3 regions of the Pseudescherichia sp. L3 genome follow, and region 3 is predicted to be linked to each of the others. Evidence: predicted binding sites of a transcription regulator. Region 3 holds the regulator's gene; each other region holds the start of a gene.
What was found. Region 3 encodes CRP, which controls carbon source genes, mostly activating them, when cyclic AMP is high. Its sites were predicted from a motif close to ATGTGANNNNNNTCACAT; they were not measured.

Region 1: the regulator CRP is predicted to act here: its motif matches at 2,718-2,735, upstream of cdd (cytidine deaminase).
Region 2: the regulator CRP is predicted to act here: its motif matches at 4,302-4,319, upstream of deoC (deoxyribose-phosphate aldolase).

Annotation. Positions count from the first base shown of each region.
Region 1 is NZ_JANKYC010000001.1:2,029,351-2,036,256, reverse strand. Features, by position in the region: gene NR795_RS09955 (EAL and HDOD domain-containing protein) at 1-923, shown strand, start outside; gene sanA (outer membrane permeability protein SanA) at 927-1,646, opposite strand; gene cdd (cytidine deaminase) at 1,772-2,659, opposite strand; gene NR795_RS09940 (CidB/LrgB family autolysis modulator) at 2,789-3,484, opposite strand; gene NR795_RS09935 (CidA/LrgA family protein) at 3,481-3,876, opposite strand; gene dusC (tRNA dihydrouridine(16) synthase DusC) at 4,085-5,038, shown strand; gene mdtQ (multidrug resistance outer membrane protein MdtQ) at 5,177-6,616, shown strand; gene yohP (small membrane protein YohP) at 6,689-6,772, opposite strand.
Region 2 is NZ_JANKYC010000002.1:474,550-481,455, forward strand. Features, by position in the region: gene deoD (purine-nucleoside phosphorylase) at 1-639, opposite strand, end outside; gene deoB (phosphopentomutase) at 742-1,965, opposite strand; gene deoA (thymidine phosphorylase) at 2,016-3,338, opposite strand; gene deoC (deoxyribose-phosphate aldolase) at 3,432-4,211, opposite strand; gene NR795_RS13835 (TatD family hydrolase) at 4,497-5,270, opposite strand; gene NR795_RS13840 (patatin family protein) at 5,267-6,340, opposite strand; gene NR795_RS13845 (DUF1328 domain-containing protein) at 6,457-6,618, opposite strand; gene osmY (molecular chaperone OsmY) at 6,748-6,906, opposite strand, start outside.
Region 3 is NZ_JANKYC010000003.1:48,700-55,605, reverse strand. Features, by position in the region: gene ppiA (peptidylprolyl isomerase A) at 1-350, shown strand, start outside; gene NR795_RS15615 (YhfG family protein) at 459-629, shown strand; gene NR795_RS15610 (putative adenosine monophosphate-protein transferase Fic) at 619-1,212, shown strand; gene pabA (aminodeoxychorismate synthase component 2) at 1,335-1,907, shown strand; gene NR795_RS15600 (aspartate aminotransferase family protein) at 1,987-3,207, shown strand; gene NR795_RS15595 (YccS/YhfK family putative transporter) at 3,204-5,285, opposite strand; gene crp (cAMP-activated global transcriptional regulator CRP) at 5,337-5,969, opposite strand; gene NR795_RS15585 (OsmC family protein) at 6,278-6,682, shown strand; gene NR795_RS15580 (phosphoribulokinase) at 6,723-6,906, opposite strand, start outside.

The sequences.
Region 1 (6,906 bases), on a different contig from region 3:
CCGTGCGTCGTCTCTACGCCAGTGGATTTCAAATTGCCCTCGATGACTTTGCCCTTAAAAATGAGTGGGAGCGCTTTTTTCCCTATATCAGCATTATCAAATTCGATATTCAGGCCCAGACCTTCGATGAGATCTCAGGCTATATTACGCAAAACCGTAACCGGCTAGGCAAGGTTACGCTGCTGGCTGAAAAGGTCGAAACGCAAGAGGAGTTCGATCGGTATCGCGCGTTCGGCTTCGATCTCTTTCAGGGCTACTTCTACAGCAAGCCCGAGGTATTGCAAAACAAGCGGCTATCGCAAAACAAGGTGTTGCAGATCCAGCTGATTGCCGAGGTTAACGCTCAGAATCCGGATCTGGCGAAAATTGAAAACTATCTCAAGAGCGATATCAGTCTCTCCTATACTCTGATGCGTTATACCCGCAACGTAGTCTACAACACGCGCGGCATTGAGATAGTGAAAAACAGCACCCTCAAGGACACGCTGCTCTATCTTGGCTTTAACGAGCTGCGCCGCTTTGTTTCGATCTCCTGCCTGACCAGTATCGCCAACGTTAAGACGACCGAGCTGTACCACATGAGTCTGGTGCGAGGGATGTTCTGCGAGCTGCTTGCCAAAGCGGCAGGGCGGGAATCGCTCTCTCATGACGCCTTCTTCTGCGGCCTGTTTTCGCTGCTGGACGTTATTCTTGGCATCGCGCTGGAGGATCTGGTTAAGCAGATCGCGCTATCGGAGCGGGTTACGCAGGCGCTTACCGATCAGGAGGGCGTGCTTTATCCCTTCCTGGAAGTGGCCCGCCTCTATGAACAGCAGCGCTGGGAGGAGGTTAACGCGGCGGCAAAAAGCCTTGGGCTCTCTCCTGAGGCGGTGATAGAGATCATGAAACGCGCCACTACCTGGGCAGACAATATCGCCTTCTGAGCACTACTTTTTCGCTTTTGGCTGCAGATCCATCAGCTGCTCCGGCGTGACGGCGGGGTAGCCCTGCGCATCGTCCGGCACCTCCTGGAGTGAAGAGATGGGCAGCAGCGGGCCGAGGAAGCGTGGCTCGCGCTTGAAGATATAGAGATCCGCCAGCGCGCCAAGACGCGCGCCAAATTCGCGCACCCGCACGGTGAGCATATCTTTCGGCGAAGGCACGGCGTAGCACTGGGCCTGAATGCCCCGGTGCAGGGCGATAAACAGCGCGCGCTCGCAGTGGAAGCGCTGGGTAATAATAATAAAGTCGTTGGCGTCGAAGACCTTACGCGTGCGCACGATGGAGTCCAGGGTGCGGAAACCCGCGTAATCAAGCACGATATCCTGCGGGTCTACCCCGGCGGCAATCAGATCCTTGCGCATGGTGACCGGCTCGTTGTAGCTCTGTTGGGCATTGTCGCCGCTCAACAGCAGGTAGTTCACCTTGCCGCTGTTGTAGGCGTTCAGCGCGCCCTGAATGCGGTAGCGATAGTACTGATTAATGACTCCGGTGCGGTAATACTTGGCCGTACCCAGCACGACCCCAACCTGGCGATAGGGCAGATCTTGCAAATCGTCGTAGATCCACGGAGAGGTTTTCCAGCTTATCCAGCGGTCAAGAACAAGCGCAGTTAACAGCAGCAAGCCGATGATGACTAACAGGCTGTATAACAAACGCTTTAACATGCAGATAGCTCGATGCGGAGATGAAATTTCATTCAGGCTACTTTACCCGCAGAGGAAGCGCAAGAATCAGCGATTCAACTGCGGGGATTTTCATCACAATCTTTTCATTGTGTTAGCACCGCGGCTCAGGCCGGCAGTGCCACACGCTCAACGTAGCGGCATCCCAGCGCTCTCAGCGTGGCGGAAGTGGCATCCCACTGGGTGAGCGGCGCGTCCGGGCGTTCGGCCAGTACGGCACGGCGCATATCCGGATAGTCATAGCCGTTCAGGCTCAGTAGATTGAGCGCACCCTGTAACGGCGGCAGGGATGGGTTGAAAGCCGCATTTTCCGCATAGCGCCCGGCGAAAATTTGCCCGTTGCTCAGCTCGATGGCGACGCCGGAGGGGGCGTTGCTGTAAGGCGCATGGCTCTGGTTGGCGGCGGTGATGGCCGCTTTGACCAGCGCCTCCCCCTCAGACGTGAAACCGTGATCCTCGTCATCCATCAGCAGAGTATTAATTTCAAGATCTTTGGGACCAAAGGCGTCGGGCAGGTAATCCGCCAGAGTATGGGGATCGCGGCCTGGGAGAGCAATACGCAGATCGAGACCGCTGTTCAGCTCGTTCATAAACTGACGGCAGTGCCCACAGGGGGTGTAGTTAACGGTGATAGCCACCAGCGATTTCTCCCCCCGCAGCCAGGCGTGGCTGATGGCGCTCTGCTCGGCGTGAACGGTCTGCTGCATGCTGGAGCCAAGAAACTCCATATTACCGCCGAAGTACCACGTGCCGCTCACCCCGCGGGCGATGGCACCCACGTTAAAATGCGAGAGATCGGCCCGGGCGCAGGCGGCGGCCAGCGGCAGGAGCGCAAAGGCCAGCGCGTCTTCATCCAGTCCGGTGGCGCTCACCAGCGCCTTCACCTGCTCCGCGCTCAGCATGGCGGGAAAATGGTCATCCGCAAGAAGGGGGGCTAAAGCGGATTGCAGATCCTTCGCAAGATTAGCGAAAGCCGAGTGAAAACGTGAATGCATGGCGTTGCCTCATAGCAGTGTAATGGGAGCCTAGTGTAAAGAGCGTAAGGCGCTTTATATGTGATTCAAATCACACTCTATATGCAACTTATGAAATTCAAATGAAAAATGCGCGACGCATCGCAAATTTTAACCCACCAGCGTCAGGATCAGTGGGAAGATCAGGGGAGCCATCAGCGAGGTGATAATCCCGCAGAGCACCAGCGCCAGTGAACTGAATGCGCCCTCCTGATAATCCAGCTCCGCACAGCGTGCTGTGCCCAGGGCGTGGGAGGCGGTACCCATTGCCAGACCTCGGGCCGCTTTAGTTCGAATACGCATCAGGTTCAGCAGGGTATGGCCAAACACCGCCCCAAGGATGCCTACAAAGATCACGCACACCGCGCTAATGGCCGGGATCCCACCGATGCTGCCCCCAACCGCCATGGCAATCGGCGTGGTAACCGATTTTGGCAGGATCGAGGCGGCGATCTCCGGTGAGGCGCCCATTAGCAGGGCAACGGTAGTGCCGGTGACCATTGCGACCACGCTGCCGATAAAGCAGATGGAGATAATCGATTTCCAACGAGCGCGGATCTGATGCAGCTGCTCATACAGCGGGTAGGCCAGCGCCACTACGGCGGGCTGGAGCAGATCGTTAAGAATTTTGCTCCCGGCGAAGTAGCGCTCATAGGGGATGCCGGTCAGCAGCAGGAATGGGATCAGCACCACCATCGCCACCAGCAGCGGATTGAGCAGGGGCATCTTAAAACGCGCCGCCAGCTTGCGGGCCGCAAAGAAGACCGCCAGCGTCAGCGGCAGCGACCACCAGATATTTTCCATCACGATTTTGCTCCTTTCTCACCCACCTTGCGCTCGCCGTGCACCAGGTGCGAGCTCCAGCTCACGACAAGGAAGACAACAAGCGTGCTGATCGCGCAGGAGACCACCACCGGCCCGAACTGCGCCCGCAGCACGTCGTAGTACTGCATCACGCCCACGCCGATGGGTACAAACAGCAGCGCCATATAGCGGATCAGCACGTAGCAGCCGGGGTTCACCCATTTTGCCGGCAGGATTTGCAGCGCCAGCAGAAAGAACATGATCAGCATGCCGATAATGCTGCCGGGAATGGTAATGGGCAGCAGGGAAGAGATAGCGATTCCGGCATACAGGCAGGCATAAATCAGCACAAAAGCGCGAAGATACTGCCAGACAACGGTCAATGATTTGGACATGGTTCAAGCCTCTGATGAAACGTATTCATCATACAATTGATTCGATAACTGTGCTATCGATCACATCATGAATTGTGAGCATACCAAATATTCCTAAATGGAACGTCAGGCATTCACACAAGATTAGGCGTAAACCGGGCGATAAAGCCCCTTTCACCCGTGGGCCAGAGGCGCTACCATACGCGCCTCTTTTCTGACGGGTAACGTTATGCGTGTATTACTGGCACCGATGGAAGGCGTGCTCGATTCGCTGGTGCGCGAGCTGCTGACCGGGGTAAATGATTACGATCTCTGTATGACCGAATTTTTACGCGTGGTCGATCAGCTGCTGCCGGTAAAATCGTTCTATAAGATCTGCCCCGAACTGCATCGCCAGAGCCGGACGTTGAACGGCACCCCGGTGCGGATCCAGCTGCTGGGTCAGTATCCGCAGTGGCTGGCGGAGAACGCCGCGCGCGCCGTAGAGCTCGGCTCGTACGGGGTCGATCTCAACTGCGGCTGTCCGTCAAAACTGGTGAACGGCAGCGGCGGCGGAGCGACCCTGCTCAAAGATCCCGAGCTGATCTACCGCGGTGCCAAAGCGATGCGTGAAGCCGTGCCGGCCTCGCTGCCTGTTACCGTTAAGATACGCCTCGGCTGGGACAGCGGCGCACGGCAGTTTGAGATCGCCGATGCGGTGCAGCAGGCGGGAGCCACCGAGCTGGTGGTCCACGGTCGCACGAAAGAGGATGGCTATAAAGCGGAGCGCATCAACTGGCAGGCGATTGGCGAGATCCGTAAGCGGCTGACCATCCCGGTGATTGCGAACGGTGAGATCTGGGACTGGCAGAGCGCGCAGGATTGCCTGGCGGTGACCGGCTGCGATGCGGTGATGATTGGCCGCGGCGCGCTGAACGTGCCTAATCTCAGCCGAGTGATCAAAGATAACGCACCGCGCATGCCCTGGCCGGAGGTGGTCGGCCTGCTCCAGCAGTACAGCCAGCTTGAGAAGCAGGGCGATACGGGGATGTACCATGTGGCGCGTATCAAGCAGTGGCTGGGCTATTTACGCAAAGAGTATGCCGAAGCCGACGGCCTGTTCAGCGAGATCCGTACCCTGAAGCAGTCGGCGGCGATTGCCACCGCCATTGAGGCTGCGGCTAAACATATTCGGGAAGAATAGTTTTATTTATATCATTGATAAGGTGAATATTTTTCCAGCTGTGTTTTTTTATGACCGGCTGTGTTTTGCCACGCTTACCTAAAAAACGGGATAGAAGTATGTGTACTCTGCAACGCCCTGGTTTAGCAGAGCGTATCTATGAGTCGTCCTTTTATTCTCGCCGCTGCGGCGTGCTTCCCGCTGGTATCCCTTCTTAGCGGATGCGCGCCGATGCATGACAGCGTCGTCCCCCTGAAAGAGCAGGCCCCGGCAGCGGCGGCTACCCCGCGCTTACCTCCGGCGCTGGCCGCTGGCTGGCCGCAGAGCCAGTGGTGGCAGGCGTATCACGATCCGCAGCTAAACTCCCTGATTGAGCGCGCCCTGGCGCATGCGCCGGATATGCAGGTGGCAGAGCAGCGTATTCACCTTGCCGAAGCGCAGGCGCAGCGCGTCGCCGCCAACGGTGGCCCGGAGGTTGATTTTTCCGCCGACGTCGAGCGGCAGCGCATGTCCGCCGAGGGGTTAATGGGGCCCTTTGCCATAACCGATCCCGCTGCCGGAACCACCGGACCCTGGTATACCAACGGCACCTTCGGCCTTACCGCCGGTTGGGACCTGGATCTGTGGGGGAAAAACCGTGACGAGGTAGCCGCCCGCATTGGCAACGTGCGCGCTCATGAAGCGGAGCGTCAGCAGACGCGTCAGCTGCTGGCGACCAGCGTGGCACGCCTCTACTGGCAGTGGCAGACCGAGGCCGCCATCAGTCAGGTGCTGGACGAGATCGAACGTAACCAGCAGACGATTGTTGCCGCCGACCGCCAGCTTCATCAGGCGGGCATCACCTCTTCGGTGGCGGACGCGGAAAACAGCATCGACGAAGAGAAAACCCGCCAGCAGCAGAGCGAGGCTCGGGGTAAAATGCGGGTGATTGAAGCCCGCCTGATGGCGCTGACGGACAGCAGCGCTGCCACGCTGCATCTGCAGCCGGTCAGGTTGCCGAAGGTTGAAGGTAAAATGCCTGCGCAGCTCGGCTACGATCTGCTGGCTCGTCGTCCGGATCTGCAGGCGGCGCACTGGTACATTGAGTCCTCTCTCAGCAGCGTAGAGGCGGCAAAAGCCGCTTTCTACCCGGATCTTAACCTGATGGCGTTTCTCCAGCAGGACGCCCTGCACCTGAGCGATCTCTTTCGCCACTCAGCCCAGCAGATGGGCGTCACCGGCGGGCTGACGCTGCCTGTCTTTGACAGCGGGCGGCTTAACGCCAGCCTTAATATTGCCGAAGAGGAGCATAACCTCTCTATTGCCAACTATAACAAGGCGGTCGTGGACGCGGTCAACGAGGTCGAGAAGGCGGCGGTACAGGTAGAAACGCTGGCGGACGAGAATCAACGTCAGCAGCAGATTGAGCAGGATACGGGACGCATTGTCGCGTTAGCCGAAGCGCGCTTTAAGGTAGGGATTATTCCCGGCATGCGGGTTAGCCAGAGCCGACTGCCGCTGCTCCAGGAGCAGATTAACGGCATCACCCTGCACGGCCAGTGGCTGGACGCCACGTTGCAACTCACCTCTACGCTAGGTGGGGGGTATCATCAGGTTTAATCGCGATAGTAGGATGGTGGGGTCGGTTAACGCATTTTGCCCCCTTGCGGGGGCCATGTTCAGGCGAACATCTTAGAAAATCATCTTAAACACGCCGGTTACCACCAACAGCCCAATCAGAAAAATAATCAAAATAGCCCAAAGTAAAATTTTCATCGTCCTGTCCTTTTATCGTGACGTTTGGCTGATACCTCTGAAAGCATAGACAATTATCTGCCGTTTTGCCTGGCCGGAGCAGAAAATGGCCCGTGTCCTTGCGATAGCCGGGAACTCTCTATACTTACTGTTCA
Region 2 (6,906 bases), on a different contig from region 3:
AGTCTGCTCGTGAGTACGAATATGGTCGGAGACGGTGCAGATAGTCAGCGCTTTCGCACCGAACTCTGCCGCTACGCCGTAGATCCCTGCCGCTTCCATCTCCACGCCGAGAATGCCATATTTTTCCATGACGTCGAACATGGTCGGATCCGGCGTATAGAAGAGATCGGCAGAGAAGATGTTGCCGACGCGGGCGTCAACGCCCAGTGCTTTAGCCGCGTCTACCGCGTTGCGCACCATGTCAAAGTCGGCAATCGCCGCAAAGTCATGATCCTTAAAGCGCAGACGGTTCACCTTAGAGTCGGTGCAGGCACCCATGCCGATCACCACGTCACGCAGCTTAACGTCAGCGCGTACCGCGCCGCAGGAGCCTACGCGGATGATCTTTTTCACGCCAAAATCGGTGATCAGCTCTTTGGTATAGATAGAGCAGGACGGAATACCCATCCCGTGACCCATCACCGAGATTTTACGGCCTTTGTAGGTGCCGGTGTAGCCCAGCATCCCGCGCACGTTGTTTACTTCGCGCACGTCTTCAAAGAAGGTTTCCGCGATATGTTTGGCACGCAGCGGATCGCCCGGCATCAGCACAACGTCAGCAAAATCGCCCATCTCGGCGTTAATGTGTGGGGTAGCCATTTTCATTCCTTTTTTTACATTTTTGCACCGGATGGCGGCTACGCCTTATCCGGCCTACAGGATACGTACGCCCGGCAAGCGCAGCGCTGCCGGGCAAAAGCATTACAGCATATTTTTGCCATATTCCATTGGCGACGTACCGAAATACGATGCCAGCGTCTGGCCGATATCCGCGAAGGTGTCACGGTGGCCCAGCGAGCCAGGCTTGACGTTCGGGCCGTAGATCAGCACCGGGATATGCTCGCGGGTGTGGTCTGTACCGGTCCAGGTCGGGTCGCAGCCGTGGTCGGCGGTGAAGATAATGATGTCCCCCTCTTCCACCAGCGCTAACAGCTCCGGCAGGCGACGGTCGAACAGCTCAAGGCCGCCCGCGTAGCCTGATACATCCCGGCGATGCCCCCAGGAGGAGTCGAAGTCAACGAAGTTGGTAAACACGATGGTGTTATCCCCTGCTTCCTTCATCTCTTTCACGGTGGCGTCAAACAGCGCGTCCAGGCCGGTAGCTTTCACTTTTTTAGTGATACCGACGTGGGCATAGATATCGGCGATTTTGCCTACCGATACCACCTGGCCATCTTTCTCTTCTACCAGCTTCTGCAGAACGGTCGGAGCCGGCGGCTCTACCGCCAGATCGTGACGGTTACCAGTACGCTGGAAGTGACCTGCTTTGTCGCCAACAAACGGACGCGCAATCACGCGGCCGATGTTGTAGCCGCCTTCGGTCAGCTCTTCACGGGCAATTTCGCACAGCTCGTAGAGTTTATCCAGGCCATAGGTCTCTTCATGGCAGGCGATCTGGAACACCGAGTCCGCAGAGGTGTAGAAAATCGGCTTGCCGGTTTTCATATGCTCTTCACCGAGCTGATCCAGAATCACCGTCCCGGAGGAGTGGCAGTTGCCCAGATAGCCCGGCAGCCCGGCGCGCTCTACCAGCTTGTCGAGCAGCTCCTGTGGGAAGCTGTTCTCGGTGTCGGAAAAGTAGCCCCAGTCAAAGAGAACCGGCACGCCGGCAATCTCCCAGTGGCCCGACGGCGTATCTTTCCCGGAAGAGAGCTCATGCGCCCAGGCGTAAGCGCCAGCGATCTCTGCGTTACCGTCCATCCCCGCAGGAATAGTGCCGGTTGAGCCTTCATGCGCCTTCGCCAGGCCCAGACGGGTTAAATTAGGCAGGTTCAGCGGGCCCTGACGGCCGGTGTTAGCTTCGCCTTTGGCACAGGCTTCGGCAATATGGCCGAGCGTATCAGAGCCTGCATCACCAAAACGGTCCGCATCTTCGGTAGCGCCGATGCCGAAAGAGTCCAGCACCATAATAAATGCACGTTTCATATTTTCTCCGTACTAGTGCTTCAAATTAAGTCGATCAGATCAGTATACAGCTATTCAGTAATACGACGATAGACGGTTGGCGTGGTTTCGGGAGCTTGATCGTCTAACGTGACGGCGGACTTCACGGCTTTCGCCGCTTCCTGCCAGCTGGCCTCGTCTTTGGCGTGGATCACCGCCAGCGGTCGCTGGCCGTCAATGCTGTCTCCCAGACGCGCCATATCGGTAAAGCCGACGCTGTAGTCGATGCTGTCAGAAGCCTGGCGACGACCGCCGCCCATCGACACCACCGCCATGCCCAGCGCACGGGTATCCATCGCCGAGACAAACCCTTCGGTATCGGCGTAGACCGCCTTGCTAAGCGTCGCCGTCGGCAGGTATTTTGCGTAGTTTTCTACGAAGTCAGCGGGGCCTTTTTGCGCAGCCACCATCCGGCCAAAGATCTCTGCCGCTTTGCCGTTGTCCAGCACCGCCTGCAGCTGCTGGCGGGCATCGGCGTCGTCGCGGGCAAGCTTGCCGGAGATGAGCATCTCCACGCACAGCGCCATGGTGACGTCGAGCAGGCGCGGGTTGCGGTATTCACCGGTCAGGAACTGCACCGCCTCGCGCACTTCCACCGCGTTACCGGCGCTGGAGGCCAGGACCTGGTTCATATCGGTCAGCAGAGCCGTAGTACGTACGCCTGCGCCGTTGGCAACGCCAACGATGGCTTCGGCCAGTGCTTCAGACAGTTCATAGGTCGGCATAAACGCCCCACTGCCCACTTTCACATCCATTACCAGCGCATCCAGCCCTTCCGCCAGCTTTTTCGCCAGAATAGAGGCGGTGATCAGCGGAATAGAGTCAACCGTGGCGGTAATATCGCGGGTGGCGTAAAAGCGCTTGTCCGCCGGGGCGAGGGAGCTGGTCTGGCCGATAATCGCGACGCCGACGTCCTTAATAATGTCCCGGAAGCGGCTATCGCTTGGGAAGATGTCAAAGCCGGGGATGGCTTCCAGCTTGTCGAGGGTGCCGCCGGTGTGGCCCAGACCGCGTCCGGAGATCATTGGCACGTAGCCGCCACAGGCTGCCACCATCGGGCCGAGCATCAGGGAGGTTACATCGCCCACGCCGCCGGTAGAGTGCTTATCGACAATCGGGCCGTTCAGGCTGAGGCTTTTCCAGTCCAGCACCGTACCCGAGTCGCGCATCGCCATGGTCAGAGAGACGCGCTCCGGCATTGCCATGTCATGGAAAAAGATGGTCATCGCCAGCGCGGCGATCTGACCTTCTGAAATGGTGTTATCACGAATGCCGTTGATAAAAAAGCGGATCTCTTCGTCGCTGAGGGCGTGGCCATCGCGTTTTTTTCGAATGATTTCTTGAGCGAGAAACAAGGTAACCCCCTTGATGAGCTGGCGCGGAGGCCATCAGCATATGCCCGATGGCGCTCCGCTTATCGGGCCTACGAGGAGACCCAACGGTATTGATTAATAGCTGCTTGCGCTTTTGCCGTCGCCGTGGCCGAGGGCCTTCAGCAGGCTCGCCAGCAGGCTGGACGCGCCAAAGCGGTAGTGGCGTGAGTCAGCCCACTCTGCGCCGAACAGCTGGTCGGCAATGGCCAGGAACTGCGCGGCGTCTTCCGCCGTACGCACGCCGCCCGCCGGTTTAAAGCCCACGGTTTTCTCTACGCCCAGGTCGCGAATGGTTTCCAGCATAATGCGCGCGCTCTCCGGGGTAGCGTTTACCGGCACCTTACCGGTGGAGGTTTTAATAAAGTCCGCGCCTGCTTTGATAGCGATTTCGGAAGCTTTACGGATCAGGGCCTCCTCTTTCAGCTCGCCGGTTTCGATAATGACCTTCAGCAACACGTTGGCTTCTGCACAGGCGGCTTTACAGGCCTGAACCAGATCGAAACCGATCTGCTCATTGCCGGCGATCAGCGCCCGATACGGGAACACCACGTCCACTTCGTCCGCGCCGTAGGCAATGGCCGCGCGCGTCTCTGCCAGGGCGATCTCAACATCGTCATTGCCGTGCGGGAAGTTCGTCACCGTAGCAATGCGGATCTCCGGCGTGCCCTGCTCTTTCAGCGTTTTACGCGCAATCGGAATAAAACGCGGGTAGATGCAGATGGCGGCGGTGTTACCTACCGGGGTTTTCGCCTGATGGCACAGGGCGATGACTTTCGCATCGGTGTCATCATCGTTCAGGGTGGTCAAATCCATCAGTTGCAATGCGCGCAGGCTGCTTGCAGTTAAATCAGTCATAACACTCTCCAGAAGCTGAAGACGGCGTTTGCCGGTTCATTGTTTAACCGGGCGGGTCTGTTACTATTCTAACATCCTCCCGCCACGACACTTCGATGCACATCACATTTAATGAAAACGTCATGCAAAGTTGCACAATATCAATGTGAGATACATCACTGTTTAAGCCGTTCATTGCGGCGATACCCGGAACGGCCGGCATGTTAGAATTCTAACATAACAGCACCGTTAAGCGCGACATATCGGCGTAATATCGCTCCAAGCGGGAGAGAAATGATAAAATTTTCACATAAACGTTTGATGCGTATTATCAAGAAGCGTAGCAGCTATCTCGTCAGGGGATTCCGGACGCAGCTCACAGAGTGTGCTAAAGACGCGGGCGGCCTGCTCGGGGCGATTGGGGTGCCCCTGGAAACCGTTGAGCGGCATATCCGGGGCATCGGTCTCCAGCAGTAGAGAGGAGAGCGGCAGGCGGGCGATAACGTCGCGGGTTTTACTCGCCCGCGGATAGGTGATCGTGCCCCCGACGCCAATTCGGTAGCCCATCTCAACAAAGCGCTGGGCCTGTTGCAGGCTACCCGCAAAGCCGTGTACGACGCCGGTACGCGGCAGGCTATGACGCTTGAGGTGCATCGCTAGCTTGTCATGGGTGCGTCGGGAGTGAAGGATCACTGGCAGATCGTACTGCTTTGCCAGCCGCAGCTGCGCATCAAGGATCTGCTCCTGCTTATCAAACTGCGGATCTTGCCGATAGAGATCCAGCCCAATCTCGCCTATCGCCACCAGCCGGGTAGGCCGGGCGGCCAGCTGCTCGGCCAGTCTGTCAATGCAGGCTGGCGTATGGTTTTCTATCACGATCGGGTGGAGTCCCAGCGCGGCATAGACGGCGTCAAATCGCTCTGCCAGCGCCAGCACGCGGGAAAAATTTGCCGCTTCGGTGGCGGGCACGATAATCGCCTCAACGCCCGCTGCTCTGGCCTGAGCCAGGCTCTGCGCCTCCTCGCCGGTAAAGGGCGGAAAGTCAAAGTGACAGTGGGTATCGATAAAGCGTTGCGTCATGCCGAATTCTCGTTGCTAAAGGTCGTATCGTTGGCCTGCGGCGCGTCGACCAGCGTAGTGGTCAGCGCATCGTTTGCCACTACCGCAGGCGGCACCACTACCGTCGCCGGGGTAATAATTCTTGGCGCATGGCGCAGCAGCGGCGGCTCGTCTACCAGCAGCTTGCCAACGGTGGCGAGGAAGTAACGACCGCACAGCCGCCCCATCTTGTAATCATCACGCAGCGCGGGCAGGCGACTGCCGAGGGCCATGCTCTTTAGCAGGCGCGGCGGATAGATCTCAAAGATCCGCAGCTTGCCGGGGGGCTTCTCAATAAACTGCTGGATCGCATGATAGCTGTTCTCATGGTGGTGAACCAGGTTGACGAAAGGCTGCAAGCTGCCCTCGCCCAGCCAGCGCTCCATGCGCTTGAACCACTGCGGTGTGTAGTACATCTGCGACGGCACGGTGCGGATCACCACGATGGTTTTCGCCCCCCGCTTTGCCGCCTCCTGCACCGGAATGGCGTCGCTAATGCCGCCGTCGAGATAGTTAATTCCGTCCAGCATCACGCCGCTGCGGTAAAAGCCGGGGATAGCGCTGGTGGCGCGGATCAGATCCATCCAGGTTTGACTGGTCGGCGAGAAGTAGCCTGGGGTGTAGTCATCGCCGCGGCAGGCGCACATATAGAACAGCTTGCCGACGTCAAACAGGCGGGCAGCGGTATCCATCGCCAGCGGCATATCTCTGGCCGTAGACTCTACCAGCCAGTCGAGATCGATCAGGTTGCCGCCGCGCACAAAGCGCACCGGATTGAAGAATTCACGGGAAGTGGTGTAGCGCATGATGACCTTGCGCGCGTAACCGGGCTGATTACAGAGGTAGGCCGAGATATTTTGTGCTCCGGCAGAGGTGCCGAAGAAGAGTTCAAAGGGATTGAATTGCGCGCGCATGAATTCGTCCAGCACGCCGGCAGTAAAAATGCCTCGTTGACCGCCGCCTTCACACACTAAGGCGAGTCGTCCCGGGCGAAAGGATCTCAACGCCAGCGGCGCTATATTGCCGAGCGTAACGGGAATTCGCTGCCCCACCCTGCCTTCCTTTCATTGTTTTAATTATTAATAGCTTATCCTAATTTCCTGCGTTCTAAAACCGTGAAAGCCAGTCACAAGGACTGGCTTTACGATTAGCGGGAATTCACGGCTCGCTATGGACGCCGACGTCCCATGAACAGGCTGACCAGGAACAGAATGATCCCGACAACAAAAACAATTTTTGCTGCACCTGCTGCCGTACCGGCCAGGCCACCAAAGCCCAGAGCAGCGGCGATTAACGCGATAACCAGAAATATAATGCCCCAACGAAACATAAGATTCTCCTTTCCTTTACCATAGTTAACTTTACCGCTGTTAGTGAGCGCTCAGGCTACTCACCGGCGATACTTACTCGGTGTGATGCTCACGTCCCCCGTTACAACGCGGGGGATCGCATTCTGAGATTACTTGTTAACTTTAAGATCGTTTTTCACACTTTTCACACCATCGACCGCTTTGGAGATGCTCTCCGCACGTTCGATTTGTGCCTGGGAATCAACCGTACCGGACAGCTGGACCACACCATCGGTGGTTTCAACTTTCACTTTACGTGCCGGAACGAT
Region 3 (6,906 bases):
CCGGCTTTATGGTGCAGGGCGGCGGCTTTAACGAGCAGATGCAGCAGAAGCAGCCGAACCCACCGATCAAGAACGAAGCGGACAACGGCCTGCGCAACACCCGCGGCACCATCTCCATGGCCCGTACCGCTGATAAAGACAGTGCCACCAGCCAGTTTTTCATCAACGTGGCGGATAACGCTTTCCTCGATCACGGCCAGCGCGACTTCGGCTACGCCGTTTTTGGTAAAGTTGTGAAAGGCATGGACATCGCGGACAAGATCTCCCAGGTACAGACCCACAACGTCGGTCCTTATCAGAATGTGCCATCGAAACCGGTGGTTATTCTCTCCGCAAAAGTTCTGCCCTAACGCTTTTTTGCACGGGCATCACCTGCCCGTGCTCCGCCTGCTTCCCTGCGTAACGTGAAAATGCCGCTTATACTTGTGGCAAATGACGCACATCATCAGGGAGACACAATGGCGAAAAAACTCACCGACCGGCAAAAATCCCGTCTCTGGGAGCAGCAGCGTAACGTCAATTTCCAGGCCAGCAGACGGCTGGAAGGGGTGGAGTGCGCCCTGGTAACGCTCAACGCAGAAGAAGCAGAGGCGCGCCTTGAGGCGCTGCGGAGGCAACATGAGCGATAAGTTTGGCGACGGGCGCGACCCGTACTTCTACGCCGGCCGCAACGTGATGAGCAACCGGCTGGGCATTCACCAGGCGAAACAGCTCGAAGAGGCGGCGTACGAATTTACCGCACTGCGTGCCGCGACGCTGGAGCTGGGTCCCGTTGCCCGGGGCCTGCCGCACCTCTGCGCCATCCATCGTCATCTCTACCAGGATATCTTTGAATGGGCCGGTGAGATCCGTGAGGTCAACATCTATCAGGGCGATACGCGCTTCTGTAATTTTGACTATATCGAGAAAGAGGGCAACGCCCTGATGCAGGCGCTGGAAGATGAAGAGTGGTTGCAGGGCCTGGAGAAAAGCGCGTTTATTGAGCGTTTAGCGCACTACTATTGCGAAATTAACGTCCTGCACCCGTTCCGGATCGGCAACGGCATTGCCGAGCGGATCTTCTTCGAGCAGCTGGCGATCCATGCAGGCTATCTGCTGGACTGGCGCGGCATTGAGCCAGACGCCTGGAGCGCGGCCAACCAGAGCGGCGCAATGGGCGACCTCTCGGCACTGATCGCTATCTTCACTCAGGTGGTGAGCGAAGCGGAGTAGAACGTTGCCGGATGGCGCTGCGCTTATCCGGCCTACTTTTTGCAGGCTGGCAAGCCTGCGCCGCCGGATATAAAACAGGTATAATAGGCGCACCGCGTTTATTGACCTAAAGATGCTGCACCATGATCCTGCTTATCGACAACTACGACTCCTTTACCTGGAACCTCTATCAGTACTTCTGCGAGCTGGGAGCTGAGGTCGTGGTGAAGCGCAACGACGAGGTAACCCTCGCCGATATCGCGGCGCTGGCCCCGGAGAAGATCGTGATCTCTCCCGGACCCTGCACGCCGGACGAGTCGGGCATATCGCTGGAGGTCATCCGTCACTACGCCGGTCAGCTGCCGATCCTCGGCGTCTGTCTGGGCCACCAGGCCATTGCGCAGGTTTTTGGCGCGACCATCGTGCGGGCGCAGAAGGTGATGCATGGCAAAACCTCGCCGATTACCCACAGCGGGCGGGGCGTGTTTCATGGGCTCAACAATCCGCTTACCGTCACCCGCTACCACTCGCTGCTGATCGATCCCGCTACGCTGCCCAACTGCTTCGAGGTGACCGCCTGGAGCGATACCCAGGAGATTATGGCTATTCGTCATCGGGAGTGGGATCTGCAGGGCGTGCAGTTCCACCCGGAGAGCATCCTGAGCGAGCAGGGGCACGCGCTACTGGCAAACTTTCTCAACCATGCCGATTTTTAGTTGCCATGCACTGATTTTTTATGCATATTTTGTGATTATATTTTCATAATCATTGCTGCATATAACGGATGGGCATGACATGGCAACTGAACAGAACGCAGTTACGCGCGCAACATTTGACGAAGTAATTCTGCCCATTTATGCACCGGCGGAGTTTATTCCGGTGAAAGGCAAAGGCAGCCGAGTGTGGGATCAGCAGGGCAAGGAGTATGTTGATTTCGCCGGCGGGATTGCCGTGACGGCGCTGGGCCACTGCCATCCTGCGCTGGTAGAGGCGCTGAAGAGCCAGGGCGAAACCCTGTGGCATACCAGCAACGTCTTTACCAACGAGCCGGCGCTGCGCCTGGCGCGCAAGATTATCGATACCACCTTTGCCGAACGCGTGCTGTTTATGAACTCCGGCACCGAGGCCAACGAAACCGCTTTTAAGCTGGCGCGCTACTACGCCTCTACGCGCCACAGTCCGTACAAAACCAAAATCATTGCTTTCCATAATGCCTTCCACGGACGCTCGCTGTTTACCGTCTCGGTTGGCGGCCAGCCGAAGTACTCTGACGGCTTCGGGCCAAAACCCGCCGATATCATCCACGTGCCGTTCAACGATCTTCATGCAGTGAAAGCGGTCATGGACGATCACACCTGTGCGGTGGTGGTTGAGCCGGTGCAGGGGGAAGGGGGCGTGACTGCCGCAACGCCAGAATTCTTACAGGGTCTGCGTGAGCTGTGCGACCAGCACCAGGCGCTGCTGGTCTTTGATGAGGTGCAGTGCGGGATGGGGCGCAGCGGCGATCTCTTTGCCTACATGCACTACGGCGTGACGCCGGATATCCTCACCAGCGCCAAGGCCCTGGGCGGCGGCTTCCCGATTAGCGCGGTGCTGACCACCGAGGCGATTGCCAGCGCCTTCCACGTGGGCTCTCACGGTTCGACCTACGGCGGTAACCCACTGGCCTGCGCGGTAGCGGGCGCGGCTTTTGACATCATCAGCTCGCCTGAGGTGCTGCAAGGCGTGAGCGAGAAGCGTCAGCGCTTTGTGAAGCATTTGCAGCAGATCGACGAGCAGTTTGACGTATTCAGCGATATTCGCGGCATGGGGTTGTTGATTGGCGCAGAGCTAAAACCTCAATACAAGGGGCGCGCCCGCGATCTGCTTTACGCGGCCGCCGATGAGGGCGTGATGGTGCTGAACGCCGGGCCGGACGTGATGCGCTTTGCGCCGTCGCTGGTGGTCACCGAGCAGGATATTGATGAGGGTATGCAGCGCTTTGCTGTGGCGGTGGCCAACATCACTCGGGCTTAATCTTTACTCCACCGGCGATTAAGCCAGATGCCATGATGCGGGCGCTGACGCCATGCCACCGACGAGATGGTGTGCATGCTGTTCAGATGCCCGATAATGCGCTGAAGATGCATCTCCATTGGGCTCATTGGACCCTGGGTGAGCGTCTCCGGCGCTTCAAGAATATTCGCGTCGCCGGAAGCCCCGGCCCCGTCATAGTCCAGCCGCTGCTGGCAGCGCTGAAGCGCAATTTCGCATGACTCGAGATAGCGCTGGGTCAGATCCGGCGTCAGCATGGTGTGCTCACGGGCCAGCGTCGTCAGGGCGTTTATATGCTCGACAATAAACTGGCTATGGGTCACCCAGAGCTTCATATCTTCCAGATAGTGGGTATTGAACCCCGGCTCCTGCATCGCCTGATTGAGCGAGTTAAAGAGGGCGTTGTGCGCCTGGTTGACCCGTATGCGCTGGTAGGCCAGCGGCGTCGGCTGCGGGTCGTCGCTGAGGATCAGGCGAATCGCATCCTGATCCTTCTCAATGGCATCATGGGCGTTTTTGCGCAGCAGACCGCTCTGCCACTGCGGCCAGAGCCAGACCATCCCGCCGAAGGCGATCAGGCAGCCAATCAGGGTGTCGATCAGCCGGGCGACAATAAAGTTCTCGCCGCTCAGGGTCAGGATCTGAATCGAGTACACCGCCGTAATGGTGAACCCCACCGTCGCCCAGCCGTAGCTCTTGCGAATAATCAGGTAGCTGATCAGCGTGATAAACAGCATGCCCAGCAGCGTATACCCCTCCGGGACATGGAAGTGCAGGGTAGCCCCGGCAACCGTTAACCCTGCCAGCGTGCCCGCCGCCCGGTGTAAAATACGTACCCGGGTAGCGCCGTAGCCGTTCTGCGTGACCAGCAGTACCGTCATCAGGATCCAGTAGGGCTTCGGCAGATGCAGGGCGCTGCCCATCAGGCTGGCGATACTCAGCATGACGCTGATGCGGGCAGCATTACGCAGCGCCGGAGATTTCAGCGACAGGTAGCTTTTTAGCGCCTCCCACAGCGGCTGGCGGCGTTGCTGGTCGGCCATCAGGTCGCGGCTATAGAGCGGACGCTGGGTACGCAGCACCCGGGCGATACGGCTAAAGTGCCAGGCACAGAACTGCCCAACCGGGTTTTGCGGATGCTGGCGGGCGATCTTCTCCAGCGCGCCAATCTGCTTCTCCATGGTGAAACGGGTCGGGTAGCGATGATACAGAATGTCGTCCGCCAGTACCCGAAGCCGGGCAGCGACCACCTGCGCATTCCAGCGGATCACCGCTTCGGCGTGGCTGCGCTCCACCAGCTTCTGCACCTCTTCCGGCTGGTGCAGGCTTACCGAGATGTGCTCCTGCAGATCCAGCGCCACCTGAAACGCCCGCAGCAGACGTTTGTAGTCGTTATGCTGGTTGGCAGCGAGCATATGCAGCTGCTGATAGCACTGGGTGATGAGATCCACCGCCTTTTGCTGACGCGCCAGCAGCGGTGGCAGGGCCTTCTCCGGATCGGCGTGCTGCGTCAGCAGGCTGTACTTCGCCTCGCAGTAGTCGGCGAGCTGGCGGTAGAGCAGGCTTAACGATTCGCGCAGGGGCTGCTCGCGCCACAGCCAGAACCAAAACCAGTTAAATGCCCCATACCAGAGCGTGCCAAGGGCGTAGATGAGCAGTGGCTCCCAGATCGGCATATTGCCCGCCAGGCTCAGGGTAAAGATAGCGGCGATAAGCGAAGCGGGCAGCAGGCGCGCGTGTAGAGGACTGATTTCCGCCGTGACGCCAAGCAGCATTGCCAGCCCGGCGAGGATCAGCGGGAGCGCAACGTTGGCCCCCAGCAGCAGCTGCACCGCCAGGCTACAGCCGGCAAACAGCGAGCCGCCGATAATCAGGCGCTTAAAGAAGCGTTTGTGTGGGGTATCGAGACCGGCAATGTTGCAGCAGGCGGGCACCAGCGAGAACAGTAGACCATGCTGAAGATGACCCAGCGCCAGGCCGATGGCCACGGGAAGACACAGCACCAGCGTTTGCCGCAGTGCGTAGTTAACTTCGGGGTGGTAGATTAACCTGCGCCACATGAGGAGGAGAGCAAAAACGGCGTCCGCGAGGCGATACGCCGTTTTTAAAGCTTAACGTGTTCCGTAGACGACGATGGTTTTGCCGTGCGCGGAGATCAGGTTCTGATCTTCCAGCATCTTCAGAATACGGCCCACGGTTTCACGGGAGCAGCCGACGATCTGACCGATCTCCTGGCGGGTGATTTTGATCTGCATCCCGTCCGGATGGGTCATGGCGTCCGGCTGTTTAGCCAGGTTCAGCAGGGTCTGCGCGATACGGCCGGTCACGTCGAGGAAGGCAAGGTTGCCCACTTTCTCAGAGGTGACCTGCAGGCGGCGAGCCATCTGCGACGAAAGGCGCATCAGAATATCCGGGTTGACCTGGATAAGCTGACGGAATTTTTTATAGGAAATTTCGGCCACTTCACAGGCGGTTTTCGCCCGTACCCATGCGCTGCGCTCCTGGCCCTCTTCAAACAGGCCCAGTTCACCGATAAAGTCTCCCTGGTTCAGGTAAGAGAGGATCATCTCTTTCCCTTCTTCGTCCTTGATGAGCACTGCCACTGAGCCTTTGACGATGTAATACAACGTTTCCGCTTTTTCACCCTGGTGAATCAGCGTGCTCTTCGATGGGTACTTATGAATGTGGCAATGAGACAAGAACCATTCGAGAGTCGGGTCTGTTTGTGGTTTGCCAAGCACCATGCGCGGTTATCCTCTGTTATAAGCTGGCGCCAGTCGCGGGACGGATCCGGCGGCTGGGGTTGCAATCATATGCTTCCCGAATCCTGGGAAGGGGGCCGTCAATATAGGCATGCGGCCTGTAATGGTTGAAGTCCTCTGCATACCTGCATAATGTCAATACATTACCGTAGCATCCTGACTGTTTTAGCATAGCTTTTGCCGTGTGTCTCCTGGTGTCTCGCTTCAGCTTGATGCATGTCGCCTTCCGTTGCGCGTTTTACTCGGCGCGCGTAATCTGTCGGGAAAATTGCCACTCTGGAGTGATGAAAATGCAAGCACGCGTAAAATGGGTTGAAGGGCTGACGTTCCTTGGCGAATCCGCCTCTGGTCATCAGGTGTTAATGGACGGCAACTCCGGGGATAAAGCCCCCAGCCCGATGGAGATGGTGCTGATGGCGGCAGGCGGATGCAGCGCCATCGACGTGGTGTCGATCCTGCAGAAAGGCCGTCATAGCGTGTCCGATTGCGAAGTGAAGCTGACCTCCGAGCGCCGGGAAGAGGCACCGCGTCTCTTCACCCACATCAACCTGCACTTTATCGTTACCGGCAAAGAGCTGAAGGATGCGGCGGTATCCCGTGCGGTGGATCTCTCGGCAGAGAAGTACTGCTCCGTGGCGCTGATGCTGGAGAAAGCGGTCAATATCACCCATTCATACGAAGTGATTGAAGCGTAACGTTAAAGGCCCGGTTAGCGTAGCGCCGCCGGGCACTATCTTATTCAATCTTCTTGCCTTCCATCAGCCGCTGCACCAGCGGCAGCATGATTAGCTCCATCGCCAGCCCCATTTTGCCCCCCGGCACCACCAGGGTGTTGATATGGGAGATAAATGAGCCTTGCAGCATCGCCAGCAGCCAGGGGTAATCTATCCCCTCCAGATCGCGGAAGTGGATCACCACA